2 regions of the Ottowia sp. SB7-C50 genome follow, and region 2 is predicted to be linked to the other one. Evidence: predicted binding sites of a transcription regulator. Region 2 holds the regulator's gene; the other holds the start of a gene.
The links. Region 2 encodes sigma-54, which starts transcription at its own class of promoters, with help from an activator protein. Its sites were predicted from a motif close to TGGCANGNAANCTGCTTT; they were not measured.

Region 1 (14,499 bases), 200 kb from region 2:
GGACGGCCGGGCGGGCGCTGGGCGCCATCCGTGGACGCGGGTTTCGGGGCTGAATCGGCGCACGCGCCCGCGGGGCGGACCTCAACGCGCATAGGCCTCCAGCCCCAGCGCCACCACCGTTGCCACCTCGTCGCCCACAGCGGCGCGGAATTCGGCTTCAGCCTGCGTCAGCGCCGTGCGGAACGCCGCCAGCCAGTCCAGCCCGGCGGGGGTGAACACGATTCGCCGCGCCCGCGCGTCCAGCGGGTCGGGCTGGCGCGCCACCAGGCCCCAGGCCTCGCACTGGTCCACCAGGTCGCCCATCGCCTGCTTGGTCATGCCGGCCCGCTGCGCCAGCTCAGTCAGCCGCGCGCCCGCCAGCGGCAGGTGGCGCGTGATGTGGATGTGCGCCGCGCCCACCTTGTCGCGCGCCGCCAGATGGGCCAGCGCCAGCGGCGCCTGCTCGCTCACCGTCATCAACTGCAGCACGCGCGCGTCAAAGCGCCGCATGGCCTCGCCCAGCAGGCGCCCCAGGTGGCTCTGGCGCCAGCGGTCGTCGGTCATGTCAAGGGGCGCAGCAGGCATGGCCGATATGATAAGGTAAACTGACTTAAATTTCAGTTTACTCGATCCAATGTATTGATATACAGTCCTGTTCAAGCATCCAGTTCAAACCGGCTGCCACCCCCGCTCCATGCGGGTAACCCATTGATTCACCGGAGGATTTCATCATGGACATGGCCGTCGCCGACAAGACCGAAAAAGCCAAGGCCCTGCAGGCCGCGCTGGCCCAGATCGAAAAGCAGTTTGGCAAGGGCACCATCATGCGCCTGGGCGAGGGCGAAGCGATCGAGGACATCCAGGTCGTCTCCACCGGCTCGCTGGGGCTGGACGTGGCGCTGGGCGTGGGCGGCCTGCCGCGCGGCCGTGTGATCGAGATCTACGGGCCGGAAAGCTCGGGCAAGACCACGCTCACGCTGCAGGTCATTGCCGAAATGCAGAAGCTCGGCGGCACCTGCGCCTTCATCGACGCCGAACACGCGCTGGACACCGCCTACGCGCAAAAGCTGGGCGTCAACCTGTCCGACATGCTGATCAGCCAGCCCGACACCGGCGAGCAGGCGCTGGAAATCGTCGATTCGCTGGTGCGCTCGGGCGCCGTCGACCTGGTCGTGATCGACTCGGTGGCCGCGCTCACGCCCAAGGCCGAGATCGAAGGCGACATGGGCGACAGCCTGCCCGGCCTGCAGGCGCGCCTGATGAGCCAGGCGCTGCGCAAGCTCACCGCCACCATCAAGAAGACCAACTGCACGGTGATCTTCATCAACCAGATCCGCATGAAGATCGGCGTCATGTTCGGCAGCCCCGAGACCACCACGGGCGGCAACGCGCTCAAGTTCTACGCCTCGGTGCGCCTGGACATCCGCCGCATCGGCACCCTCAAGAAGGGCGACGAGGCCATCGGCAACGAAACCCGCGTCAAGGTGGTGAAGAACAAGGTCAGCCCGCCCTTCAAGCAGGCCGAGTTCGACATCCTGTTCGGCGAAGGCATCAGCCGCGAGGGCGAGATCATCGACATGGGCGTCACCGCCAAGGTGGTCGACAAATCCGGCGCCTGGTACGCCTACCAGGGCGAAAAAATCGGCCAGGGCCGCGACAACGCCCGCGAGTTCCTGCGCGAGAACCCCGAACTGGCCAGGGAGATTGAAAACAAGGTGCGAGAGTCGCTCGGCATCGCCGGGCGACCGGCGGCGGCGCAAGCCGACGCGCCGGAGGCGTGAGCCGAGGTGCGCGATTTCAGCACAGGCGTCATGTCGACGCAGCCGACGTGAAGGCCGCGTCAGCGGCCGGGCCGAAGCTACAACCGTGTTCGCATTCGCGCGGCATCGCCGGGCGACCCGCGGTGAAGCAAGACGACGTGACTGAGGCGCAAGCCGAGGTGGACGCAATTTCACCTCACGCTGACACCCGCGAAGCGCAAGTTATTGCGTCGACGTAAACGACAGGACCAATTTCGTCATTCCCGCGAAGGCGGGAATCCATGCATCAACCCGCCGCGATGCCTGCAAATGCCCCTTGGACTCGCGCCTTCGCGGGAGTGACGCTGTGAGCGGAGTTGTTCAAGTGGATAGCTATGGGATCAATCAGCCGGAGCGCGGTGTACCGGCGCCAACAAGTTCCGCGAGTCGTCCGGCATTGCCGGGCGACCTGCGGCGGCGCAGTCCGGGGCGCACTTGCCGTGCGACGCTCCTCGCCAAAGGCCCAGTGCAGCATCCAATCGGCCCCCAGCGCTTGCTCAGTAACGTATTAAGCTATTGAAATCATAGTAATCGCCATGCCATCCCTCCCGTCGCGCATCTCGCTCAAAGGCCGGGCGCTGCGCTATCTGGCGGCGCGCGAGCACTCGCGCACCGAGTTGGCGGCCAAGCTGGCCCGCCATATGGCCGATGACGATGCGCCAGACGCCATTGAAAAGGTGCTGGACGAACTGACGGCCAAGGGCTTCATCGACGAGGGGCGCGTGGCCGAATCGGTGCTGCACCGCCGTGCCAACAGACTGGGCGGCGCCCGCGTGATGCAGGAATTGCGCGCCAAGGGCCTGTCCGCCCCGGTGATGGCCGAGGCCGCCGAACAACTGCGCGCCACCGAACTGGCGCGGGCGAAAGAGGTCTGGCGCCGTAAGTTCGGCCAGTTGCCCTCCGATGCCGCCGAACGCGCCCGTCAATGGCGTTTCCTGGCCGGGCGAGGCTTTTCCGGCGACATCGCGCGCCGTGTGTTGGGCGGAGCGGGCGAAGACGACTCCGCCTGAAGCTTTAGCGCGCCGCCACCTGGGCGAAGGTGGAATCGCTTACAGCCGCAAGATCGAACGCGCCCTCACGCTCGACGAACTGCTGCCGCACCTCAACCCGCTGGTCGACGCCATTGCCGAGCAAGTGGGCAGCGAACTCGCCGCCGAGTTTGCCGATACCGCCGCATTCATCCTCAGTCCGCGGTGACCGCGCTGGCCGCGCGGGCCGTTGTGCGGCGCGGTCGCCGGGTCAGACGCCCAGCATCAGTTTCAGGTTCTGCACCGCGGCGCCGCTGGCGCCCTTGCCCAGGTTGTCGAGCCGCGCCACGCACAGGGCCTGGCGTGCCTCGGGGTTGCCGAAGACGCGGATTTCCAGCTGATTGGTGCCCTTGAGCGCCACCGCGTCCAGCTTGCCCGATTCGGGCGCGTCTTCCACGCTCACAGCCTCGGCGCCGCGGTAGTGCGCCCGGTAGGCGTCCAGCAGGCGCGCCGCGTCGGGCTGGCCGGGCAGCAGGTCCAGGTGCAGCGGCAACTCGACCAGCATGCCCTGGTCGAAATTGCCGACCGCCGGCACGAAGATCGGCCGGCGCGTGACGCGGCCGTATTCCATGATTTCGGGCACGTGCTTGTGCTTCAGGCCCAGCCCGTACAGCTCGTAGGCGGGCGCGCCACCGGCTTCGTAGGCCTCGATCATCTGCCGGCCGCCGCCGGAATAACCGCTGACCGACGGCAGCGCGATCGGGTGATCGGGCGGCAGCAGGCCGGCATCGACCAGCGGGCGCAGCAGCGCGATGGCGCCGGTGGCGTAGCAGCCGGGGTTGGCCACGCGCTCGGCCTGTTGCACGGCGGCGCGCTGGTCGCGCGACAGTTCCGGAAAGCCGTAGACCCAGCCGGGCGCCACGCGGTGGGCGGTGCTGGCGTCGATGATGCGCGGCTTCTTGCCCGTCAGGCTGTCGATCATGGCGACCGATTCGCGCGCGGCGTCGTCGTGCAGGCACAGGATGACCAGGTCGACCTCGGCCATGATGGCGCGCTTGGCCTCCGGGTCCTTGCGGCGCGCGGGGTCGATGCTGACCACGTCCACGCCCGGCATGCCCTGCAGGCGCTCGCGAATCTGCAGTCCGGTGGTGCCTGCCTCGCCGTCGATGAAAACCTTTGCCATTTCAGTCCTTCCTGTCAGCGCTGCTGCGTCATGGGTGCGTAAGCCCCAGGCGCACAATTGGTGCATCGCACCATGATACATTCGCGCGCAGCAGCTTGCATTCGGCCTTCGGGGTCGAGCCAGCGACCTGCCATGCGGCCCGGCCCGCTCAATCCTTCACTCAATCACCCCCAGAGGCCTTCATGAAGATCCACGAATACCAGGGCAAGGAGATCCTGCGTCAATTCGGCGTACCCGTGCCACGCGGCATCCCGGCGTTCACCGTGCAGGAGGCCGTCGAGGCAGCGCAGAAGCTGGGCGGCCCGGTCTGGGTGGTCAAGGCGCAGATCCACGCCGGCGGCCGCGGCAAGGGCGGCGGCGTCAAGGTCGCCAAATCGATCGAACAGGTCAAGGAACTGGCCACGCAGATCCTGGGCATGCAGCTCAAGACGCACCAGACCGGCCCCGAGGGCCAGAAAGTGCGCCGCCTGTACATCGAAGACGGCGCGGACATCCAGAAAGAATATTACGTCTCGGTCGTCACCGACCGCGCGACGCAGAAGATCGCCTTCATCGCGTCCAGCGAAGGCGGCATGGACATCGAGGAAGTGGCGCACAGCCAGCCCGAGAAGATCATCAAGGTCTTCGTCGACCCGCTGGCCGGCATGACCGACGCGCAGGCCAAGGAACTGGCCGACGGCATCGGCATCCCCGCCGACAGCACGGCGCAGGCCGTCGACGTGTTCAAGAAGCTCTACACCTGCTACATGGACACCGACGCCAGCCTGGTCGAGATCAACCCGCTCAACCGCGACAGCAAGGGCAACATCATCGCGCTCGACTCGAAGTTCAACTTCGACAGCAACGCGCTGTTCCGCCACCCCGAGATCGTGGCCCTGCGCGACCTGGACGAGGAAGACCCGGCCGAGATCGAAGCCAGCAAGTTCGACCTGGCCTACATCAGCCTCGACGGCAACATCGGTTGCCTGGTCAATGGCGCGGGCCTGGCCATGGCGACCATGGACACCATCAAGCTGTTCGGCGCCGAGCCGGCCAACTTCCTGGACGTCGGCGGTGGCGCCACGCCCGAGAAGGTGACCGAGGCCTTCAAGATCATGCTGAAGAATCCCAAGGTCAAGGCGATCCTGGTCAACATCTTCGGCGGCATCATGAAGTGCGACACCATCGCCACGGGCGTCATCACCGCCAGCCGCGCGGTCGACCTGAAGGTGCCGCTGGTGGTGCGCATGAAGGGCACCAACGAAGACCTGGGCAAGAAGATGCTGGCCGAGTCGGGCCTGCCCATCATCAGCGCCGACACCATGGCCGAAGCCGCGCAAAAAGTCGTCGCCGCCGTCAAGTAAGGAGCCCTGAACATGTCCATCTTTGTCAACAAGAACACCAAGGTCATCACCCAGGGCATCACCGGCAAGACCGGTCAGTTCCACACCGAGAAGTGCCAGGAATACGCCAACGGCAAGAACTGCTTCGTTGCCGGCGTGAACCCCAAGAAGGCCGGCGAAAAGATCTTCGACATCCCGATCTTCGCCACCGTCAAGGACGCCGCCAAGGAAACCGGCGCTACCTGCTCGGTCATCTACGTGCCGCCCGCAGGCGCCGCTGCCGCCATCTGGGAAGCCGTCGAGGCCGACCTCGACTTCGTGGTCTGCATCACCGAGGGCATCCCCATCCGCGACATGCTCGACGTGCGCAACAAGATGAAGGAGAAGGAAGCCAAGGGCGGCAAGAAGACGCTGCTGCTCGGGCCCAACTGCCCCGGCATCATCACGCCCGACGAGATCAAGATCGGCATCATGCCCGGCCACATCCACAAGGCCGGCCGCGTGGGCGTGGTCAGCCGCTCGGGCACGCTGACGTATGAAGCCGTGGCGCAGCTGACCGAGCTGGGCATCGGCCAGTCCACCGCCGTGGGCATTGGCGGCGACCCGATCAACGGCCTGAAGCACATCGACGTCATGAAGGCCTTCAATGACGACCCGGACACCGATGCCGTGATCATGATCGGCGAGATCGGCGGCCCCGACGAGGCCGATGCCGCGCGCTGGTGCAAGGACCACATGAAGAAGCCCATCGTCGGCTTCATCGCCGGCGTCACCGCCCCTCCCGGCAAGCGCATGGGCCACGCCGGCGCGCTGATCTCTGGCGGCGCCGACACCGCGGACGCCAAGCTGGCCATCATGGAAGAGTGTGGCTTCAAGGTCACACGCAACCCGTCGGAAATGGGCAAATTGTTGAAGGCGATGCTGTAAGCTTCGCCTCCGGCAGCGCGCCTGCACGCACAGGCGCCGCCGACGCCCTTCAAAACAAAGCCAAGCGCTCCGGGCGATCCGCCCAGGAGCGCTTTGTCGTCATCAGCAAGCGCAGGAGACATCGATGGAAATGACATTCGGCCCCGACTTCTGGATCGGCCTGGTCAAGATCATCTGGATCAACATCATTCTGTCGGGCGACAACGCCGTCGTCATTGCGCTGGCGGCGCGCTCGCTGCCCCCTGACCAGCAGAAAAAGGCGGTGCTGTTCGGCTCGGGCGCCGCGGTGGTGCTGCGCGTGATCCTGACGGTGGTGGCGGCCAAGCTGCTGGCCCTGCCTTATCTGCAGGTCATCGGCGGCCTGCTGCTGCTGTGGATCGGCGTGCAATTGCTGGGCGAAGACGACGAAGGCGAAGGCGGTCACGACAAGGAACAGGGCAACCTGATGACGGCCATCCGCACCATCCTGATCGCCGACCTGGTGATGAGCCTGGACAACGTCATCGCCGTCGCGGCGGCCGCACAGGGCAATACCACGCTGCTGATTCTGGGCCTGGCCATCAGCATTCCGCTGGTCATCTTCGGCAGCACCATGATGATCAAGCTGATGGAGCGGTTTCCCATCATCGTCGTGCTGGGCGCCGCGCTCATTGGCTGGGTCGGCGGTGAAACCATGATCAACGACACGGCGCTGCATGGCGTCGTCGAAGCGTATCCGTGGATGCATTACGCCGCCGCCGTGGCGGGCGCCGTGGTGGTGGTGTTTCTGGGGCGCTGGCTGCAGCGGCGCGCGTCCCGGGCCAGCGCGTGAGCGTGGGGCCGCAAACGCCCTGTCCCTGCGTGTCGTCTGACTACCGCTTTGCGGCGCTGACCGACGTCGGCCGCCTGCGCGCCAACAACGAAGACGCCGTGCGGGTCGATCCGGCCCACGGCGTGGCGGTGCTGGCCGACGGCATGGGCGGCTACAACGCGGGCGAGGTCGCCAGCGCCATGGCGGTTGACCTCATCGCGTCCGATCTGGCGCGCTGGCTGGCGCAGGCCGACGGCGGGGCGCGCGACGTGCGGCGCGCCATGGAAATCTGTGTCGACCAGGCCAACCGGGCCATCTACGAGGCAGCGCACGCCAACGACGCCTACACCGGCATGGGCACGACGCTCGTCATGGCGGTGTTGCGCGATGGCGTGGCCGTGATCGGGCACGTCGGTGATTCGCGCGCCTATCGCTGGCGCGAGGGTCGCCTGGTACAGCTCACGCGCGACCATTCGCTGCTGCAGGAGCAGCTCGACATCGGACTCATCACCGCCGCCGAAGCGGCGGTTTCGAGCAACCGCAACCTGGTGACCCGCGCGCTCGGCGTCGAAGACACGGTACTGCTTGAGCTGACGGACGCGCCCATGGCGCCGGGCGACGTGTTGCTTCTGTGCTCCGACGGCCTGAACGACATGCTGGGCGACGACGACATTGCCGCCCTGCTGGACAGCGATGAACCCTTGGCAGACCGATGCCAGCGCCTGGTGGACGGCGCCAACGCGTGCGGCGGACGCGACAATGTGTCGGTGGTGCTGATCGGGGTGCCCGGTCTGCCCGAGCAGACGGCCTGACGGTCGCAATGGCGCGGCCATAAGGCTGCTGGGCGCTTTCGGTGGGCTCGGCCGTGACTGGCACGGACTTTTCGTACTTACAATCAGTTGCCAAAAGTCAGGGGATCCGTTCATGCCCAAGTTGATCGTTTCGATCGACGGTATCGTCGTCAAGGAAGTGCAGCTCACCAAGGACCGCTCGACCCTGGGCCGGCGGCCTTACAACGACATCGTCATAGACAACCTCGCCGTCAGCGGCGAGCATGCGCTGCTGCAGATGTCCGACGGCCGGGTGACGCTGGAAGACCTGGGCAGCACCAATGGCACGCACGTCAACGGCAAGCCCGTCGCCAGCCAGCTGCTGGCCAACGACGACCTCATCGAAATTGGCAAGTACAAGATCAGGTTCCTCGACAGCGACGCGGCGCGGGCCGCCGTCCAGCCCGCCGCTTCGGCGCCCGCAGCGGGCGGCGCGTCGGCGCTGGACTCGGACTTGGCACCCTGGCCGGATCGCCTGATGCCACCGGCCCCCGCGTGCGGGTCATCAACGGCACGTCCGCCGGACGCGAGATGGCCTTGACCAAGGTGGTCACCACGCTGGGCAAGCCCGGCGTGGCCGTGGCGTCCATCACGCGCAGGCCGCACGGCTTCGACCTGGCCCACGTCAAGGGCCAGTACGTGGCATCGGTCAACGGTGTCGGCACCGACGCCGGGCCCATCACCCTCAAGAACCGCGACCAGATCGACCTCGGCGGCGTCCGGCTCGAGTTCATCGACCGCTGACGTCACGCGCGCATGGCCTGGACGACCCTCCGGCGCCACCGCAAGCGTGTGCTGGCCACGGCGCTGCTGGCGCTGCTGGCTCTGGCGCACGCCGCCGGCCTGTTCAGCCTGCCCCTGCTGCACCGGCTGGACAGCGCCTTGTACGACACGCGCCTGCGCCTGACCATGCCGCGCGGCCTGGACGAGCGCGTGGTCATCGTCGACGTCGATGAGCCGAGTTTGGCGCGCCTGGGCCAGTGGCCCTGGAACCGCGCGCGCGTGGCCGCCCTGGTGCGCGAACTGGCCGAGCGCCAGCAGGTGGCCGCGCTGGGCCTGGACGTGGTGTTCGCCGAGCCCGACGGCAGCTCGGGCCTGGCCCACCTGCAGGGCCTGGCGCGCGGCGAGCTGCAGGGCGACGCCGGTTTCGTCGACTGGCTGCGGCGCGCCGAGCCGGGCCTCGATCACGACCGCGTGCTGGCCGACACGCTGCGCCGCGCCCCGGCCGTGCTGGGCTACTACTTCAGCAGCGACCGCGATGGCCGCCGCTCCGGCACGCTGCCGCCGCCCGTGGCGCCGCTCGCACCGGCGCCGCCCGGCATGCTGCAATGGAATGGCTACGGCAGCAACATCGCCGCGCTGACCCAGGCCGCCCGCGGCGCCGGCTTCTTCAACGCCGTGACCGACGCCGACGGCCTGCTGCGCGCCGCGCCGCTGGTCGCCGCGTTCGACGGCGGCCTGTATGAATCCCTGTCGCTGGCCATGCTGCGCGTCGGCCGCGGCGACCCGCCCCTGCGCACCCAACGCGTCGGCGGCCAGCCGGGCGGCCCCCTGGCGACCATCGTGCTGGGCGAAGGCGCGCGCCCACTGCGCGTGCGCGTCGACGCGCGCGGCACCGCGCTGGTGCCCTTCCGGGGGCCGGGCGGTCCGCGCGGCGGCTCGTTTCGCTACGTCTCGGCCATCGACGTGCTGGAAGGCCGGCTCGCGCCCGGCGCACTGAAAGGCCGCTACGTCCTGCTGGGCTTCACCGCCCCGGCGCTGATGGACTTGCGCGCCACGCCGGTTGGCGAGGTCTATCCCGGCGTCGAAGTACACGCCAACCTCATCTCCGGCATGCTCGACGGCCGCATCGCCGTGCGGCCCGACTATGCGGTGGGCTACGAAGTGGTGTTGCTGGCGCTGCTGGGCGTCTTGCTGGCCTTCGGGCTGCCAATGCTGCCGGTGTCGGGCGCGCTGGCGCTGGGCATCGCCGTGCTGGGCGGCCTGCTGGCGCTGGACGCCGGCCTGTATATGGGCGCTGGGCTGGTGCTGCCGCTGGCCAGCGCGCTGGCGCTCACGCTCACGGCCCTGGCCGTCAACATGGCACTGGGCTATTTCGTCGAAAGCCGGGCCAAGCGCGAGCTGGCGCAGCAGTTCGCCACCTACGTCCCGCCCGAGCTGGTGCGCCAGATGGTGCGCAACCCCGAGCGCTACAGCATGCAGGCGCGCGCCGAAGAGCTGACGGTGATGTTCTGCGACCTGCACGGCTTCACCACCCTGTCCGAAACCATGGAGCCGCTGGCGCTGCAGGCGCTGCTGAACGACGTGCTGACCCGCCTCAGCCACGTCATCCGCGCGCACCATGGCACCATCGACAAGTACATGGGCGACTGCGTCATGGCCTTCTGGGGCGCCCCCGTGCCCATGCCCGACCACGCCCGCCGCGCCGTCGACGCCGCGCTGGCCATGATCGACGCCCTGCGCCAGCTCAACGCCGAACGCCTGGCGCGCGGCGAGCCGCCCGTGGCCGTCGGCATCGGCATCAACACCGGTGTCGTCTCGGTCGGCAACATGGGCTCGGACCTGCGCCGCGCCTACACCGTCGTCGGCGACGCCGTCAACCTGGCCGCCCGCCTGCAGGACCTCACGCGTCTGTACGGCGTTGACCTGGTCGCTACCCAGGCCACCGTGGAGCACAGCGCCGCCGGCGGCCACGTCTGGCAGGAGCTGGACCGCGTGCGCGTCCGAGGCCGCCACCAGGCCGTGGCCATCTACACCGCCCGCGCCGCTGAAGGCGCCGCCGACGCTGCGCTGCAAGCCGAACTGGCCGAGTGGCAGCAAACCCTGTCGCTGTGGCGCGCCGGGCGCTTTGGCGAATTCCGGTCACGGCTTGCCACGCTGCAGCAGCGCCACCCCGACAGTCGTCTGCTGGACTTGTATGCTGAACGGCTGGCGGCCCGGCAAGACAGCGCTTCAGAAGCCGACTGGGACGGAACGACGGTATTCGGCGCCAAGCAAACGCCAGTGGCCACGTCTCAGCGCCAAGATACCCAATAAATCGCCCCTTCATGCTCATGTGCAAAGCACATGCTGCTATCAAAATGGTTGTATTCGAAGCGCTGCTTCCGTACGCAAAAAGCTGACAAAAATTGTCGTCCCCCTCACCACTGGGCGGCGGTGAGCCAACTTTGTCGCCGGTGAGCCCGTGACAGGGCGTCGCAAATTGTCGCAAATCGCCTCAAGCCGTGAAAACGGATACGAAATAGAGCGCATTCCGACCTTGGCACGCCGTATGCAATGCACAAGGTGTGCGACGGACGCACTTGCAACGTCTCCCAATGTCCATTTTTTCTTGAAGGAATCGGAAATGAAAGCCATCCAAAAAGGTTTCACCCTGATCGAGTTGATGATCGTCGTGGCGATCATTGGTATCCTGGCCGCCATTGCGCTGCCGGCTTATCAGGACTACACGGTGCGTGCAAAGGTCAGCGAAGCCGTCATCGCGGCGTCCAGCGCCAAGAGCGCGCTGAGCGAAGGTTTTCAGTCCGATGGCTTGACCGGCCTGAGTTCGGTGGCAACGTCCATCAATGCGACCCCGTTTGCTCAGAAAGCGTCAAAGTACGTCGTCAACTATTGCGTCGGCGCTACAGTTTTAACCCCCACCGCTGCCGATTGTGCCGCTACAGATAACACGCTGGCCAACTGGGTGGTTTCGGTAGCAGTGGCTGCAACCGCTGGTAACGGTATTCCGACGGGCTTGAACGGAAATACCGTGGTGTTTTCGCCCAATGTCAATGGGATTACGCCGGTCGCCACGTCCCAAGGCGCTATTGATTGGGCATGCGCCAGCGTCACCAACCAGGCCGCAACGGGCCGCGGGCTGGCGAACAGGGTCACAGGCACGCTCCCTGCCAAGTATGCGCCGGCCGAATGCCGTTGAGATGAACGGCTGAGCCTTACGGCTTAAGGCATGATGAACAACAAGGCGCCTTCGGGCGCCTTGTTGTTTGTGTTTCGACAGATTTCCCCATGACGCGCTTTCGCTTTGCTGGCCGGTATGCCCTGCGGCATCTTGTTATCTCGTCCTTCGTGGCGGCGATGTCGGCCTTCGTGGTGTTCGGCCTCTGGTATCCCATGCCGTACCGGCAAATGCTCGGGGTGACAGGTATCTATCTGCTTGTTCTTGCCGTCGATGTGGTGTGTGGGCCGCTGCTCACGCTCATTGTGGCCAGCCCCAAAAAGTCACTGCGCGAGCGCATGCTGGACTTCGGCCTGATAGGACTGGTGCAAATCCTGGCACTGGCCTATGGCATGCACAGCGTCTGGGTGGCCCGGCCGGCAGTCCTTGGGTTTGAGGTGGATCGTCTGGTGGTGGTGACCGCCAACGAAATTGACGGTGATTCGCTTCCCAAGGCACCGAAGGGTTTTCAAGCGTTGCCAGCGTGGGGTGTGATGGAAGTCGCCACGCGACGTGCGGCCAGCAACGCTGATTTTTTTCAGAACGTGGAGTTGGGGTTGGCAGGTATCTCGCCAGCGATGCGCCCGAACCTTTGGGTGCCCATGTCCGAGCAAGCCCATGAAATGGCGCAGCGCACCAAACCGCTTGCAGAACTGATTGCGCGGCGCCCGGAAGCCGCAGAACTGCTGCGCGAAGCGGCAAAAAAGACGGGGCACGACATGGACAATTTGACCTATCTGCCCCTGACGTCCAGCAAAAACAAGGACTGGGTCGCGCTGCTGGATCGTGGCGTCAGGATGGTTGGTTACGCCCCAGTCGACGGGTTTTAGCGGTGTGATCCAGTGGGGCTGGTGTGTGGCCGCCATGAAGCGCACCGGCCCTGCTCAGTACTGAAAGGCGGTTCGGCACAATTCCCCCATGCCCTTCGTTCCCCTCTGCGCCTTGCTGGTGGCGCTGCCCTGGCTCTGGCCATTCACCTTGGGCCCGTTGTCGTCGATGCTGCCGTACCTGGTGTCGGCCGGCGTGGCGGCGGTGCTGCTGGCCCTGTGGCCGCGCCAGCCTGAGCGGGCGGCGCTGGCGGCGGCCACGGGGTGGGCGGCGGCGGCGGGGGTGAGCGCGTTGATCGCGCTGCTGCAGTACTTCAACCGCGAGGCGCCGTTTTACCCCTGGGTGAACATCGCAGAGCCGGGGCAGGCGTTTGGCAATCTGCGCCAGCCGAATCAGCTGGCGACGTTGCTGGCGATCGGACTGCTGGCCTTGCGCTGGCTGCGTGCGCGGGGCGTCTTGCCTTGGGGTGCGGCAGCGGGCGTGGGGGCGCTGTTGCTGGTGGCGCTGGCGGCGACGGCGTCGCGCGTGGGGTTGGTGGAGCTGCTGGCCGTGGTGGCGCTGGCGTTGTGGTGGGGCTGGCGCGGCGGCCGCTCAGCGCGCCGTGCGGCGCTGGCGGCGGTGGGGGCGCTGACCATGTTTGCGCTGGCGGCGCTGGCGCTGCCGTGGCTGCTGCAGGACAGCGAGGGGCTGGCCGGCCGCGCGCTGGTGGACCGCCTGCAGCATGCCGAATCGACCTGCGGCAGCCGGCTGATCCTGTACCGCAACGTGCTGCACCTGATCGCGCTGAAGCCGTGGCTCGGTTGGGGTTGGGGCGAGCTGGCCTACGCGCACTACACCACGCTGTACGACGGCCCGCGCTTTTGCCACATCCTGGACAACGCGCACAACCTGCCGCTGCACCTGGCGGTGGAGCTGGGCGTGCCGGCGGCGCTGCTGGCCTGCGCCGCGCTGGTTTGGGCGGTGTGGCGCGGCCGCCCGTGGGCCGAAGCGAATGCGACGCGGCAGCTGGCCTGGGGCGTGCTGGCGGTGATCGGCATCCACAGCGGGGTGGAATATCCGCTGTGGTACGCGCCGTTCCAGATCGCGGCGCTGATCCTGTGTGTGGCTGCTTTGGGCCAATCGCGCGCGCCAGGTCGGCGCAGACAGCTATCAAAATGATGGCAACTTGGCCGCCGGGTCGGGCGTCGCGCGCGGGGCGCTGGCCGCGGGGCTGCTGGCCGCAGTGGCCTACGCCGGTTGGGACTACCACCGCATCAGCCAGATCTACCTGCCGGCCGACGAGCGCGCCGCGCCCTACCGCGCAGACGCCATGGGCCACGCGCGCCGCTCGTGGCTGTATGCCGACGCGGTGCGCTTTGCCGACGTCACCACGCGCCCGGCGGTGCGCGACAACGCCGCCTGGATGCTGCCGGCGGCGCTGAAGTCGCTGCACTTTTCGCCAGAGCCGCGGGTGATCACTCGCGTGATCGAAAGCGCCACGTTGCTGGGCCGCGACGACGTGGCGCTGGCGCATCTGGCCCGGTTTCGCGCTGCGTTTGCCCAGGAGCACGAACGATGGGTGCAGGACAACGCGCGACGGCTGGAAGTTGCGCGCGATCAGCTCAAGGGCGCGAGCGAGGCGGCGGACGCAGAGCTTTCTGCGGGCGAGCGCTGACGGGGATTGCGCCGCCAGCTATCGAAACAGGAGCTTCCAGCGTGGGCGAGTGCTGCGCAACTCCCGTCATTCCCGCGAAGGCGGGAATCCAGACGGCCTATGCGGCAGCGGTGTCGTCTGGAAAGCCCCTGGATTCCCGCCCCCGCCTTCGCGAGGGCAGGCTCTGCGCGGGAATGACGGCGCCAGATAGGTCTGAAGGCTTTCGATGCATTCGTGAGCAGATTTGGAAACCACACGCCGCGCCGACCGCTCAACCGCCCTGATCGCCGCCCACCCAGCTGC
Region 2 (14,499 bases):
AAAGCGCCTCCAGCGCTTGCCTGATCAGCGTGAGCAGCTTCTTTTTTTATAGCATTCCACTGCGCCGCGTCGAACGGACGCAGGCGCTCGAACCCGAAGCGCCGCTGCCCGCCAGCCGGCAGGCCCAGGCGCAGTTGCGCCGCCTCGATGACGATGGTGCCGCTGCCGCAGCAGGGGTCGTACAGCGGCGAGTCGACCACGCGCCGCTCGGCCGGCAGCCACCAGCCGCTGGCGGCCAGCATGGCGGCGGCCAGCGTCTCCTTCAGCGGCGCGTCGCCCTTGTCCTGCCGCCAGCCGCGCTTGAACAGCGGCTCGCCGCTGGTGTCGATGTACAGCGTGGCGTGCGTGGCGTCCAGGTGCGCGACGACGCGCACCTGCGGCGCGTGCGTGTCGATGCTGGGGCGCACGCCGCCCGCGTGGGCGCGAAACCGGTCGGCTACCGCGTCCTTCACGCGCAGGGTGGCAAAGTTGAGGCTCTTGAGCGGACTCGCCTGCGCCGTCAGGTCGACGCGGAAGGTCTGTTGCGGCGCAAACCAGTCCTCCCACGCCGCGCCCGCTGCCAGCGCATACAGGTCCTGCTCGTCGCGGTACGGCGCATGGGCCAGCTCGATCAGCACGCGCTGCGCCAGGCGGCTGTGCAGGTTCAAGCGCTGCATCAACGCCCAGTCACCCCGCACGCGCACACCGCCGCGCACCGTCAGCAAGTCCTGGCCCACCAGGCCGCTCAGGCCGTGCACCTCATCAGCAAGAAAACCCTCGACGCCACCGGCGCAGGGAAGAAACAGGGTCAGCAATGTCATGGAGGTGTGGGAATCCAGCAAGCGCCAATGATGCCCCATGCGCCAGCCTCGATCACACGCCCCCGCGCGGCCATGTCAAATGGCCGCGGAGCAGGCCATGCGCGGGCCGCCCAAGCCGGGGTCCCCCCCCGGCGACCAGCGGCGTCCCCCTGGGGGGAAGGCGCCGCAGGCGACTCAGGGGGGGGGCCGTCCTCCTCAAGCTCGCCACCGGAATGCGCAGCGCCTCGCGGTACTTGGCTACGGTGCGGCGCGCGCAGTCGATGCCTTGCTCCTTCAGCATGTCCGCGATCTTGCTGTCGGACAGCGGCTGGCTGGCATTTTCGGCGGCGATCAGTTGCCTGATGAGCGCGCGCACCGCCGTGCTGCTGGCGTTGCCGCCGGCTTCGGTGGCCAGGGCGGAGCCGAAGAAATACTTCAGCTCGAACGTGCCGCGCGGCGTGGCCATGTACTTGGCGGTGGTCACGCGCGAGATGGTCGATTCGTGCACGCCCAGTTCATCGGCCAGTTCGCGCTGCACCATAGGGCGCATCGCCACCTCGCCATGCACGAAGAAGTTGCGCTGCCGCTCGACGATGGCCGTGGCCACGCGCAGGATAGTGTCGAAGCGCTGCTGGATGTTCTTGATGAACCAGCGCGCTTCCTGCAGCCGGCTGGCCAGCGCCTGGTGGCCTTCGCCGCCCTTGCCGCCGCGCAGCGCGCTGGCGTAGAGGTCGTGCACGCGCAGGCGCGGCATCACGTCAGGGTTGAGCTGTACGCGAAAGCGCTGCACGCCGCCCGCGCCGCTGGCGGTGACGATGACGTCGGGCACGATGGCGTTGCGCTCGACGTCGGCAAAGGGCCGGCCGGGCTTGGGGTCGAGCCGCGCGATCAGCGCCATGGCGGCGCGCACCGCGTCTTCGGCGTCGCCCGTCAGCTGCGCCAGCTTTTTCGCGTCGCGCCGCGCCAGCAGGTCGAGCACACCGGGCTGGGCGCACACCTTCAGCGCGCTGGCGATCACCGCCTGCTCGCTGGCCGGCACGTCGCGCTCGGCCTGGCGGCTTTTCAATTGCAGCGTCAGGCATTCGGCCAGGTGGCGCGCGCCCACGCCGGGCGGCTCCAGCGATTGCAGCAGCTTCAGCGCCAGGCTGAAGCGGTGCACCAGTTCTTCCAGCTCCTCCAGGTCGTCGCCCTCGTCGGTCAGCGTGGCGGCCAGCTGGGCGAGCGAGTCTTCCAGATAACCGTCGTCGTTCAGCGACTCGATGAGAAAGTGCAGCGCCGCCCGGTCTTCGGGCGACAGCCGCAATGCCAGCGCCTGGCGGTGCAGGTGCTCGGTCAGCGACTCGTGCGGGCCGCCGCGCTCGCCCGGGTCCAGTTCGTCGTCGCCGTCCGCCCCGCGGGCGCGCGCCGGGGCATCGCCGCCCCATTCGCTGTCGTCGGGCGTGACCTCGACGCTGCCGTCGCCGTCCCAGCTGTCGGGCAACAGGCTGTCGACGGGGGCGTCGCCGGCGGCGCTGGGGTCGTCTGTGGTGGACGCCGCTTCATGGATGCGGTCGCCTTCGCTGACGCGCGTGTCGGCACGGGCCAGCCCGAATTCCTCGCGCGGCGCGGCGTCGTCCTCGCGCTCGAGAAACGGGTTGTCGTCCAGCATCTGCTCGACTTCGCTGGCGAGTTCCAGCGTGGACAGCTGCAGCAGGCGGATCGACTGCTGCAGTTGCGGCGTCAGCGCCAGATGCTGCGAAACGCGCAGCGACAGGCCGGGCTTCATGCGGTCCTTGCAGCGGGCATCGGCCTTGTGCCCCCTCGCGCAGCAGCGGCGGGCAGGCGCGCCAGCGACTCAGGGGCGTGAGCTGTCACAACCTGAAATGCTCGCCCAGGTAGACGCGCCGCACCTCGGGGTTGTCGACGATGTCGGCTGGTGTGCCGGTCGCCAGCACGCGGCCTTCGCTGATGATGACCGCGTGGTCGCAGATGCCCAGCGTCTCGCGCACGTTGTGGTCGGTGATCAGCACGCCGATGCCGCGGTCCTTCAGGAAGGCGATGATGCGCTGGATCTCGATCACGGCGATGGGGTCGATGCCCGCGAATGGCTCGTCCAGCAGGATGAAGCGCGGCTGCGTGGCCAGCGCGCGCGCGATTTCGACGCGCCGGCGCTCGCCGCCCGACAGCGCCGGCGCGGGCGAATCGCGCAGCGAATTCACGTGCAGCTGCTCCAGCAGCTCGGTCAGGCGGCGCTCGATCTCGGCGCGCGGCAGCGCGCGGCCATCGGGGCCGACCTGCAATTCGAGCACGGCACGCACGTTCTCGGCCACGGTGAGCTTGCGGAAGATCGACGCTTCCTGCGGCAGATACGACAGGCCCAGGCGCGAGCGCTGGTGGATCGGCATGTGCTCGATCGACCGGCCATCAATGGTGATGCTGCCCGCGTCGGCGCGCACCAGGCCGACGATCATGTAGAACGACGTGGTCTTGCCGGCGCCGTTGGGGCCCAGCAGGCCCACCACCTCGCCGTTGGCGACGTCGAGCGACACGTCGTGCACCACGCGGCGCGCGCCGTAGTTCTTGCGCAGGCCGCGCACTGCCAGCCGGCTCTGGCCCGCATCGACCGCCGGCATTTCCGCGACCGCCACCTTCACCCGCCTGCCCCTGCTGGCAGCCGGTCGGCCGGGCGCAGCGGCACGGCAGCGGGCGCCGACGGCGGCGCGGCGGGCGCGGCACCGCTGGGGTTGCGCGGTGCCAGCGTGGCGCGCACGCGGCCGCCCGGCGCGGCCGAAGGCGCACCATCGGCGCGCGGCGCGCCGTCGACGGTGTAGACCTCGGTGGTGTTGTTGTAGACGATCACGCTGCCCAGCACCTGGTCCTGCAGCGTGGCGCCGGCCAGCCGGCGCATTTCGGCGCGGCGCAGAAAGCGCACCGTGTCGGCCTTGCCGTCGTATTCGATGGTTTCGCCTTCGCCTTCGATGAATTCGTCGACGCCTTCGCGCTTCTGGCGGAAGAAGGCGCGCTTGCCGGGCTCGGCGAACATGGTGCCGAACTGGTTGCCGTTGGCGTCCTGCCGCACTTCCAGCCGGGCGCCGCGCATCACGATGGTGCCCTTGGTCACCACCACGCGGCCGGTGAAGGTGGATAGCTGCTTCTGATCCTCATAGCGCAGGGCATCGGACTCGATGTTCATGGGCTTGTCGCGGTCGGCGCGCTCGGCCCAGGCCGACGTCGCGCCCAGGGCCAAGGCCATCGCCCACGCCAGCGCAGCTACAGAGGTAAAAAACGGGTGCTTCATCAAAGGCACGCTTTTTGCTTGATCGATGCGTTTCATTGTAGGGCGGTTCGACCGGCCGGCCCGCGGCGTGCGCATGAAAAAAGCCCGCCAGGGCGGGCTTTGGGGGGCACGCGCGGCGCCGCGATCAGCGCTTGCGCTCCTGTGCGATCAGGTTGTTGGCGATCTGGATCATGCGCTCGAATCCGCCGGCCATGGAGCCGTCGGTGTAGTACTTGCCCGCAATGCCCAGCGCCGGCGTGCCTTCGACCTTGTAGGCCTCCTGCAACTGCACCGCGCGGCGCAGCTTGCTGGCCACGCCGAAGGACTTGTAGGCTTCCTCGAACTTGGCGCGGTCCACGCCCTGCTCGGCGATCCAGGGGAACAGCACCTCGGGCTTGTCGACGCGCTTGCGCTCGGTCTGCAGGGCGTCGAACACCTTGCCGTGCACTTTTTCCAGCGCGGCCGGACCCATGGTCTCCAGCGCGTAGTAGATGCGCTGCAGCGGCTCGAAGCTGGTCTGGAAGCCCACGTGCACCAGGCGCACGTTCACGTCCTTCGGCGCCGCCTTCTTCCAGGCGCTGAACATCGGCTCGAAGTTCTTGCAGTGCGAGCAGCCGTACGAAAAGAACTCGATCACCTCGATCTGCCCCGCGGGCGACTCCACCGGCGCGCGCTCCTTCAGCGTGACGTAGCCCGGACCGGACTGGGCATGGGCAGGCAGGGCCAGCAGGCCGGGCAGGGCAAAGGCGGTGGCCCCCAGGGCAAATTCACGACGTTTCATGGGATCAGGATTCCGTTTCTTTCAACAGGCATCAGAGTGGCTGCGCTGCCGGCGAGTTCCGCTCACCACGGCGCCACCGTGTGAAGAATTTGTCAACTTCTCACCCCAGGGCTGCGCAGCAAGCCCTGAAAACGGGCCGCGGAGCAGGCCATTCGAGAACGCCGCGGAGCGGGCTTGCCCCGGCCGCCAGCGTTGTCCCCCACCGGGGGGAAGGCGCCGCAGGCGCCACAGGGGGATTAGCTTTTGGGGGATCACCTCTGCACCCGCACCAGCGCCGAGTCAAAGCCATTGCCATCCAGGCGGTCTTTCACCCGGTCGGCGGCGTCCTTGTTCTGGAACGGCCCGACGCGCACGCGGTAGACGGTGCGGCCGGACTGTTCGCGCTCGGTCACGCGGGCCTCGACGCCCATCAGCTGCAGGCGGGCGCGCTGCGCGTCGGCGTCTTCGGACGTGCGGAACGCGCCGGCCTGCACGAAGTAAGTGAACGCTTCGGCCGTCTGCGCGGCGGGCGCGTTGCCGGAACGGGCGGCCGCCAGGTCACCCAGCGGGTCGTTCGAGGTGGGGCGGGGCGGGCGCGTGGCCACGGGGGGCGGCTCGGACGCCTTGTCGGCGGCGCGCGTGGCAGGCTTGCTTTCCGCCGTGCGCGGCGGCTTCGTTTCGGCCGGCTTGCTTTCGGCCGGCTTCGTTTCAGCCGATTTCACCTCGGCGGGCTTGACCTCTGCCGGCTTGACCACGGCGGGCGCGGGGCGCGCCACTTCGGCCGGCGCCGGAATGGGCGCCGGCTCGGGCGCGGGCGCCACGGTGCCGCTGCTGACGGTGCCGCCGCCGCTGGGCTTGGCCGCATTGCGGTTGCGCAGCGGCGCGTTGGGGTCCCAGTCGCGGTTCTTCTCGGCTTCGGCCGCGTCCTGGCCGCTGGTGCGCGACGTGTTCTTGTTGACGAACGGCACCGGCACCTTGGCGACGTAGATGGCCACGCCCAGCGCCACGGCCAGGCCGAAGACCACGCCCAGGATGACGCCGAGGAAAGTGCCTCCCCCCTTGAGTTGCTGCGCGCCTTCCCCCCAGAGAGGAGGCACCGACAGTGGCCGGTGCAAGCCCGGCCACGGCGGTCGCTGGCATGGCCTGCTCCGCGGCCACTCGGTTCACTTTCACTGCATGCATGCGGTGCGGACGGAAATGAAAAATCATGGTGGGATAACGCGTTACATCCGGGCGGGGGCCGACACGCCCAGCACCGACAGGCCATTGTGCAATACCTGCGCGGTGGCGGCGACCAAGGCGAGGCGGGCTTTTTTCACCGTGTCGTCATCGACCAGGATGCGCTCGGCGTCGTAGTAGCTGTGGTAGCTGGCGGCCAGCTCGCGCAGGTAGAAGGTGACGTCGTGCGGGGCAAAGTCCTGCGCGGCGGCGGTCAGCATTTCGGGGTATTTGGCCAGTTGAAGCATCAGCGCCTGCGCGGCGGGGGTGTCGAGCGGCGCCAGATCGGCATCGGCCAGCGTGCCCAAGTCGCCGCCCCAGGCATCCAGCACCGAGCAGATGCGCGCGTGGGCGTACTGCACGTAATACACCGGGTTGTCGTTGTTCTTCTGCACCGCCAGGTCGACGTCGAAGGTGTATTCGGTGTCGGGCTTGCGGCTGAGCAGAAGAAGCGCACCGCATCCGCGCTGGTCCATTCGATCAGGTCGCGCAGCGTGACGTAGCTGCCGGCGCGCTTGCTGATCTTGACCTCTTCGCCGCCTTTGACCACGCGCACCATGGTGTGCAGCACGTAGTCGGGGTAGCCGGCCGGAATGCCGACACCCGCCGCCTGCAGCCCGGCGCGCACACGGGCGATGGTGCCGTGGTGGTCGGTGCCCTGGATGTTGACGACCTTGGGGTAGCCGCGCTCCCACTTGGTGATGTGGTAGGCGACGTCGGGCACGAAGTAGGTGTAGCCGCCCTCGGACTTGCGCATGACGCGGTCCTTGTCGTCGCCGTAGTCGGTGCTGCGCAGCCACAGCGCGCCGTCCTGCTCGTAGGTGTGGCCGCTGGCGACGAGCTTCTGCACCGCCGCCTCGACGCGGCCCGAGGTGTACAGGCTCGATTCCAGGTAGTACTCGTCAAAGGCCAGGCGAAAGGCGTGCAGGTCCTTGTCCTGCTCGTGGCGCAGGTAGGCGACGGCAAACTGGCGAATGCCGTCCAGGTCATTGACGTCACCGCTGGCGGTGAAGCGGCGGTCGTCGGCCTGCACGGTCTTCTTCGCCAGAAAGTCTGCCGCGATGTCAGCGATGTAGTCGCCGTTGTACGCCGCCTCGGGCCAGCCGGCGTCGCCCGGCTTCAGGCCCTTGGCGCGCAATTGCACCGAGTTGGCCAGCGTCTCGATCTGCACCCCGGCGTCGTTGTAATAGAACTCGCGGTGCACCTGCCAGCCTTGCGTGGCGAACAGGTTGCAGATGGCGTCGCCCAGCGCCGCCTGGCGGCCGTGGCCGACGTGCAGCGGGCCGGTTGGGTTGGCGCTGACGAATTCAACCAAAACACGGCCTGGCGCTTGTCCAGACTGCCCATACAGCTCTTTTTTTGAGAGCACTTCACACACCGTCTGCTGCTTGGCGGCGGGCTTCAGGCGGATGTTGAGAAAGCCGGGGCCGGCCAGTTCGATGGCGTCGGCCCAGCGCTGGAAGGCGGGCGTGGCCTCCAGCGCGGCCTTCAGCTGTTCACCCAGCGCGCGCGGGTTGGTCTTGAGCGGCTTGGCCAGCTGCATGGCGGCGGTGACGGCCAGATCGCCGTGCGCCGCCTGCTTGGGCGATTCGAAGGCGGCCTTGTCGCCGGCGCCGGGCGAGATTCGGTCCAGCTCGGTCGCCAGGGCGCCAAGCAACTCATTCTTCACGGATTGCATCGGCGAATTCTACGGGGGCGGCCACGGCGCGCCCGCCGAATGGCGGCATGATACGCACCGTGAACGCGACCGACCCCCGCCCGCCACGGCTTTCCTGCATCATGCCGGCCTACAACGAGGCCGCCAGCCTGCCGCGCGTGGTGCCCGAGGTGCTGGCCGCGCTGCAGGCGCTGTCACCCGCCGTCGAGCTGATCGTGGTGGACGACGGCAGCCGCGACGACACGGTGGCCGTCGTCACTGCGCTTCAGCAGCAGCACCCGCAGCTGGTGCTGCTGCAGCTGTCGCGCAACTTCGGCAAGGAAGCCGCGCTGTCTGCCGGGCTGGACCACGCGCAGGGGGATGTCGTGTTCATCATGGATTCGGACGGCCAGCACCCGGTGGCGCTGCTGCCGCGCATGCTGCAGGCGTGGCAGCAGGGCGCCGAAGTGGTGTACGCCGTGCGTCGCACGCGCGACGACCAGACCGCCCTGCACCGCAAGCTGGCCGGCGCGTTCTACGGCTTGGTCAACTGGGGCGCGCGCGTCAAGGTGCCAGCCGACGCGGGCGACTTCCGGCTGATGGACGCGCGCGTGGTGCGCGCGCTGCGCGAGCTGCCCGAGCAGCACCGCTTCATGAAGGGGCTGTACGCCTGGGTTGGTTTTCGCAGCCTGGCGCTGGACTACGAGCCGCTGCCGCGCCAGGCGGGCCACAGCCACTACGGGCTGCGCGGCGCCTTCCGCCTGGGCACCACCGGCCTGCTGGCGTTTTCGGCCGCGCCGCTGCGGCTGATGGGGCTGGTCGGCGTGCTGCTGGCGCTGGCGGCGCTGGGCTATGGCCTGTGGGTGGTGGGCGAATACTTCGTGCTGGGCATCGCCGTGCCGGGCTACGCCACCATCGTGGTGGGCATGATGTTTCTGGCCGGCGTGCAGTTGATGGCCGTCGGCCTGCTGTCGGAATACGTGGCGCGCATCTACGACGAGGTCAAGCGCCGCCCGCTCTACCTGGTGGCGCGGCGCACCGGGCAGGGCCTGCCCGCAGACCCGCACGCATGAGCGCGGCACGCACCGGCTTGTGGTTCGGCGTGGTGGGCGTGGCGGCGGCGCTCACGCACGCGGCGGTGTTCGGCCTGCTCCAGTCCGCCCTGTGGCCCGAGCTGGCCAACGCCGCCGGCTTTGCGGTGGCGTTCTTCGTCAGCTTTTTCGGCCACCGTTTCCTGAGCTTTCAGGACGCCGGTACCGGCCTGTGGACGAGCCTGCGGCGCTTTGCCGCCACGGCGCTACTGGGCTTTGCCGTCAACGAAGCCGTGTTCGTGCTGCTGCTGCGGGTCTTCAGCTGGCCGTCATGGCCGGCGCTGATTACCGCGCTGGTCGTGGCAGCCGGGCAGACGTTCGTGCTGAGCCGCTTCTGGGCCTTCCGGCGCTGACTGCCACAGGTCCCAGCGGTCGCCGTCGACCACGCGGCGCCAGCCGGGCGGCGGGGTGAAGTCGATGAGCGCGCCGGCCTGATCCTTCACGCGCGACTGCGCCACCAGCCAGCGCCGCGGCTGCGCGGCAGCCTCGACCAGCGCATCGGGCGCGCGCATCAGCTGGGCGGCGCGCGCCGGCTCGAAATCACCCGCCTCCAGCATTTCGCGCTCCCAGCTGTCGCCGATGCCATCGCGTGTGGCCGGCCAGTGCTGCGCCACCACCAGGGGCGCGGTCAGGCCGGCGATGAAGGGCAGGTCGTAGGGAAAGCTGCCGCTGCCTTCCAGATAGATCGGCTCGCCCGGCGCCGCGCGGCAGGCCAGTTCGCGCGCCAGGTCACCGGTCAGCCGGTGGCGCTGGTTCGGCCCGAAGCCGAACGTGATGACCAGCGCCACCAGCAGCGGCAGCGCGGCCAGCGCCGCAAACCAGCGCCCTTCGTGGCGCCGGCCGGCCATCGCGCGCTGCCAGCCGGCCGCCGCCAGCAGCGCCAGCGGCGGCAGCACCGGCAGCACGTAGCCGATCAGCTTGGAACGCGGGATGGAGAAGAACAGCAGAATCGCCAGCAGCCAGACCCAGGCCAGCAGGAAGGTGTCCTTCGCTATATTTTTGGAAGCGTCATGCGCTGCATCCGCCTGCGCCGGGCGCCGAAACAGCATGAAAATCGGCCATGGGAACAGCAGCGCCAGCAGCCCCACGATGTAGAACCACCACGGGTGCTGGTTGTTGAAGCCGCCGCCCGTGTAGCGGCCGAACTGGTGCGCGCCGAACATGTAGCGCCACAGGTCAGGATAGCGCTGCGCCGCCAGCACGAACCATGGCACGGCGATGGCGGCAAACAGCGCCAGCCCGCTCAGCCACGGCAGGCGCGGCACCTGCCGCCAGCGCCGCGCCAGGCTGAGCCACACGAACAGCACCAGCCCCGGCAGCGCCACGCCAATCAACCCCTTGGACAGCATGCCCAACGCGCAGCACGCGAAGCCGGCGCGCGCCCAGCCGGCGTGCGGGCGCCCATCGTCGGCCGCCAGCAGGAAGGCCAGCGCAAAGCACCAGATGGCGCTGGCGATCCACGACGCCACCAGCATGTCGTGGTTGATGTACTGCCCGCCCAGCAGAAAGCCGGGGCTGAGCGCCAGCATCAGCGCCGCGCGGCGCGCCAGCGGCTCGCCCACCAGCCGCCGGGTGGCAACGAACAGCCCCGCCAGCATCAGGCCCGCCGCCGCGGCCGGCACCAGCCGCGCCACCCACGGGTATGCGCCCAGCACACCCATGGCGCTGGCCTGCAGCCAGTGCAGCAGCGGCGGCTTGTGAAAGAAAGGCAGCCCGTTCAGGCGCGGCACCAGCCAGTCGCCCGACACCAGCATCCAGCGGCTGATTTCGGCATAGCGCCCCTCGTCGGGCAGGGCCAGCGGACGCACGGCGCCCAGCAAGACCAGCAGCACCCAGCAGGCCAGCAGGCCGAGCGGCCAGCGGGGCAGTGCGGAATCGGGGGGGTCGGCTCATCGGCAGCACAGGTTCAAGGGTTCAAGGCGGGCGCCGCACTGTACAACGCGCTGCCACGCGCCAGCTGCGCGCCGGCCTGGGCCAGCGCGCGCGGCAGGTCGTCGCCCGCCAGGCAGTGCCATTCGCGCTGGCGCGCGGCGGCGATGGGGTCGTCGCCCGCGGCGGCGCCTTCGGCCAGACCGGGGTGGCACATCACCACCGTGCCGGCGGGCGCGGCGGCCAGCCAGTCCGCCAGGCGGCGCGCGTAGCTGGCGGTGTCGCCGTCAAAACCGTAGATGCCTGTCAGGCCCGGAGCGCAAGGCAGACCTGCGTCAGCAGCTATCTTTTCAAGAGCATCCGCACCCAGCGCCGCGATCACGCGCGCCTTCAGGTCGCGCTGGCCGCGCGGCGCACGCGAGATGCGCAGCCACGGCCGCAGCGCGTGCGCGCCGTAGCGTTGCTGCAGCGCGCCCACCAGCGCCTGCCGGATGCCGGCGAACTGCTGCACGTGCTGGTGGCCGTCCACGTGGTTGGGCGGCGCGCCCCAGGCGGCTTCGAAGGCGTCGAGCTGGCGCTCGATCTCGGCGCGCGCCGCGGCGGGGTCGAAGCCGCCCAGCAGCGCGCGCCGCATGGCCGCGCCCAGCGGCAGGCCGTGGCCGGCGGCGATGGCGAACGGGCTGGTCCAGTCCAGGTGCAGGCCGACGTCGATTTGGCCGCGCAGTTCGCGCAGCGGCGCGGCGTCTTCGCGCCAGCGCGGCGACAGCACCATGGCGCTGGTGGCGCTCAGCCGCCCCTGCGCCGCCAGCGCGCGGATGCCGGCGCTGATGCCAGCGTCCTGCGCGTAGTCGTCGGCGCAAAGCACGATGGGCTTGCCGCCCGGCCCCGCCGGCATCAGCCCGTCACCCGCCAAAGCCGCGCGCCAGAAACACCGCCGCCAGCGGGATCAGCGCCACCACGTGGGTTTCGGTCATCACCAGCCGGCGCACGCCGTTGACTTCGCCCGCAGGGGGCAGCGAGCCGTCGGCCGCGTGGCGCGCCGCCCAGCGCGACAGCCGCCGCGTGGTGCCGGGCATCATGACGACGGTGACGATGAACAGCGTCAGCTTCAGGTGCAACAGCCAGTTGCCCCAGTACCAGGCCGCGCCCTTGGCGCCGCCGTAGATACGCAGCAGCCCCGTGACGAGCACGGCGGCGGTGGCGACCCACAGCAGCGTGTCGAGGCGGCGCAGGCGCGCCAGCGCGGCGGCGTTCAGCCATTCGGGCCGGCACAGCGCCGCCTGGGCGGAGGCGAACACGATCCAGCCCAGCACCGCGCTGAGGTGAAAGAAGGCAAGCCATGCTTCGGTCATGGCGCGAATGCTACCCCGCCGCCGCGCCGCGCCAGAAGGCCGGGTCGCCGTAGCGCGCGCGCAGGTAGTCCACCCACAGCCGCACGCGCAGTGGCAGGTGGCGCACCGCATGGGGCAGCACGGCGTAGATGCCGTTGGGCGGCGCGGCGAACGCCTCCAGCACCGGCACCAGCGTGCCATCGGCGATCTGCTGTTCTACCTCCCACGTGCTGCGCCATGCCAGGCCCTCGCCGGCCAGGCACCAGTCGTGCAGCACCTGGCCGTCGGAGCAGTCCAGCGGGCCTTCGAGGCGCAGGTAAATCAGCTCGCTGTCGTCCGTGCCGGTGCCGGCAGGGGTGCGTTCGTTGTCCGGCCCCTGGGCATTGCGCGGGACGCGGAACGCCCAGCCCCTCGTCTGCGAGGCGTCGCTGGACAGCACCAGGCAGTCGTGCTGCAGCAGGTCGCGCGGATGGCGCGGCGTGCCGCGGCGGCGCAGGTAGTCGGGCGCGGCCACGCACAGGCGGCGGTTGTCGGCCAGGCGGATGCTGACCAGCGACGAATCGGGCAGGTCGCCCACGCGCACGGCGCAGTCGTAGCCTTCGGCCGCCAGGTCGACCACGCGGTCGGACAGGTTGAGCGAAATGCGCAGGCGCGGGTGCTCGGCACGGAACGCCGGCAGCAGCGGCGCCACGTGCCGGCGCCCAAAGCCCGCGGGCGCCGTGATGCGCAGGTGCCCGCTGGCCTGCAACCCGCCGGCGGTGACGCTGGCTTCGGCGGCGGCCAGTTCGGCCAGCACGCGCTGGCAGTCGTCCAGAAAGGCCGTGCCTTCGTGCGTGAGCGCGATGCGCCGCGTGGTGCGCACCAGCAGCTTCACGCCCAGGTGTTCTTCCAGCGCGTCCAGCCGCCGGCTGACCACCGCCGGCGCCACGCCCTCGGCGCGCGCGGCGGCGCTGAGGCTGCCGCGCGTGGCCACCGACGCAAAGGTCTCCAGCGCCTTGAGCTTGTCCATGGGGGAATTATCGGCAGCGCGCGCCGGCGCGAGGCCGCTGCGCTGTTGGCCGGCACGCCAAGCGACGCCCGCGAACTGCCCCAACCCCTGCGCATGTGCCGCGCCGCAACGCCCCGCACTTGTGCGATCATGGCCATTCTGTCGCGTCTTGTTACATCCATGTCCGCCGCACCGCCCCCCCGCCTCTGCTGGCACTGCCGGCGTGGACGTTCGTGCGCTGAGCCTGGCGCAGTTGCAGAAGCTGGCCGAGCGCGGCAGCCGACGCGCCCGCGCCGAGTTGGAAGGCCGCATGCGCGCGGCGGCGGCCCAAGGGCAGCCGGTTGTCCCCGCGCCGCCCCCGGCGGCCGCAGCGGCCCGCCCGGCCGCGCCCCGCGCGCCCCTCGCACCGCCTGCGCGCGCCATGCCGTCGACACCTGCCACGACGGCGCCGAGGACGTCGGACGACGCGCTGCGCCAGCTGGAGCTGATCGCCCGCCAGGACGAAGCCCGCGCGCGCGCCGACGGCCCGCCGCGCCTGATGGGCATGGTGCTGATGGCCTGGGGCGTGCTGCTGCTGCTGGGCGGGCTCATCATGGCCACGCGCGGCGGCGGCTGGTATTACGCGGGCTGCGGGCTCGGGTCGGCCGCGGTCGGCTGGCTGCTGATGCAGCGCCGGCGCTGGGCCCTGGTGCTGCACGGTGTGCTGCTGCTGGTGGCCATCGCGTGGGCCTGGAAGACCGCACGGGGCAGCATGGGCCTGGCGCTGGTGCAGTCGGCGCCGCTGTGGATCGCCGCGCTGTGGATGGCGGTGCCAGCGGTGCGCGAATCGCTGGAATAGGCCAGACCGGAAACGGAATACCGGACGCGAAGGGCGCGAAGGCTTCGCGAAGGACGCGAAAGAAACCGCCGGAAGGGTGGTGCGCTGGTGTTGGATGCGTCTGCTGCCAAATCTCTAGGTGGTCCGACCGCGACGGCGCCGTTTTTTTAAGTCAAAACATCGCCCAGCGCTTGCTCATAAAGCGCAGACAGCTACCATTAGCATAGCAATCAGTCCCCCGATCCGCCCTTCAGCCGCGACTTGATGAAACCCGTGGTGCCGTAGCGCGTGACGCGCTTGTACAGCTGCGCCATCAGGCGGTGCACCACGTCGGCATAGGCGTCCACCAGTTCGGGGGCGATGCCGAAGTGGTCGTAGTTGACCACCACGTCCACCCGTTCGCCAAACGGCTCCAGCAGCGCGCGCACTGCGGTGTCGATGGCGGTGATGGTGGTGGACGAATTGACCTGCAAGCCGGAGAAGTCGATGTGCAGCACGCGCGCGGCCGGGTCCAGGTGCAGGCGCTCGGCCAGCGGACGCTCGAGCAACTGGCCGCGCAGGCCCAGCGGCTCGGGCACGAACAGGCGCTCGTCCATGGTCTTCAGGTCGGCGGCGATGCGCGGCTTGAACGACATGTGGGCCAGCACGTCGCGCTGCAGGTCGACGCCGGGGGCGATCTCGAACAGCTCCAGCTCGCCGCCCGCGCCATCTTCGCGCGGCACCAGGCGGAACACGGCGCGCTCGGTCACGTACA

Region 1: a site for sigma-54 is predicted at 11,059-11,076, ahead of R0D99_RS00695 (pilin). Genes of this name have one in related genera too.

The regions. Positions count from the first base shown of each region.
Region 1 covers NZ_CP136995.1:129,538-144,036, forward strand. The annotation lists gene R0D99_RS00635 (MarR family winged helix-turn-helix transcriptional regulator) at 82-564, opposite strand; gene recA (recombinase RecA) at 711-1,760, shown strand; gene recX (recombination regulator RecX) at 2,315-2,788, shown strand; gene R0D99_RS00650 (hypothetical protein) at 2,751-2,975, shown strand; gene argC (N-acetyl-gamma-glutamyl-phosphate reductase) at 3,018-3,929, opposite strand; gene sucC (ADP-forming succinate--CoA ligase subunit beta) at 4,112-5,272, shown strand; gene sucD (succinate--CoA ligase subunit alpha) at 5,285-6,178, shown strand; gene R0D99_RS00670 (TerC family protein) at 6,303-6,989, shown strand; gene R0D99_RS00675 (Stp1/IreP family PP2C-type Ser/Thr phosphatase) at 7,019-7,780, shown strand; partial or broken gene R0D99_RS00680 (FHA domain-containing protein) at 7,893-8,542, shown strand; gene R0D99_RS00690 (adenylate/guanylate cyclase domain-containing protein) at 8,555-10,834, shown strand; gene R0D99_RS00695 (pilin) at 11,145-11,717, shown strand; gene R0D99_RS00700 (hypothetical protein) at 11,807-12,565, shown strand; gene R0D99_RS00705 (O-antigen ligase family protein) at 12,654-13,721, shown strand; gene R0D99_RS00710 (Wzy polymerase domain-containing protein) at 13,729-14,217, shown strand; gene moaC (cyclic pyranopterin monophosphate synthase MoaC) at 14,468-14,499, opposite strand, start outside.
Region 2 covers NZ_CP136995.1:325,013-339,511, reverse strand. The annotation lists gene R0D99_RS01600 (THUMP domain-containing class I SAM-dependent RNA methyltransferase) at 1-800, opposite strand, end outside; gene rpoN (RNA polymerase factor sigma-54) at 853-2,544, opposite strand; gene lptB (LPS export ABC transporter ATP-binding protein) at 2,630-3,391, opposite strand; gene lptA (lipopolysaccharide transport periplasmic protein LptA) at 3,409-4,056, opposite strand; gene R0D99_RS01580 (thiol:disulfide interchange protein DsbA/DsbL) at 4,181-4,816, opposite strand; gene R0D99_RS01575 (SPOR domain-containing protein) at 5,068-5,892, opposite strand; partial or broken gene argS (arginine--tRNA ligase) at 6,019-7,691, opposite strand; gene R0D99_RS01565 (glycosyltransferase family 2 protein) at 7,793-8,722, shown strand; gene R0D99_RS01560 (GtrA family protein) at 8,719-9,093, shown strand; gene R0D99_RS01555 (glycosyltransferase family 39 protein) at 9,010-10,572, opposite strand; gene R0D99_RS01550 (ChbG/HpnK family deacetylase) at 10,647-11,504, opposite strand; gene R0D99_RS01545 (DUF2214 family protein) at 11,512-11,961, opposite strand; gene R0D99_RS01540 (LysR family transcriptional regulator) at 11,972-12,949, opposite strand; gene R0D99_RS01535 (hypothetical protein) at 13,152-13,766, shown strand; gene R0D99_RS01530 (acyl CoA:acetate/3-ketoacid CoA transferase) at 13,976-14,499, opposite strand, start outside.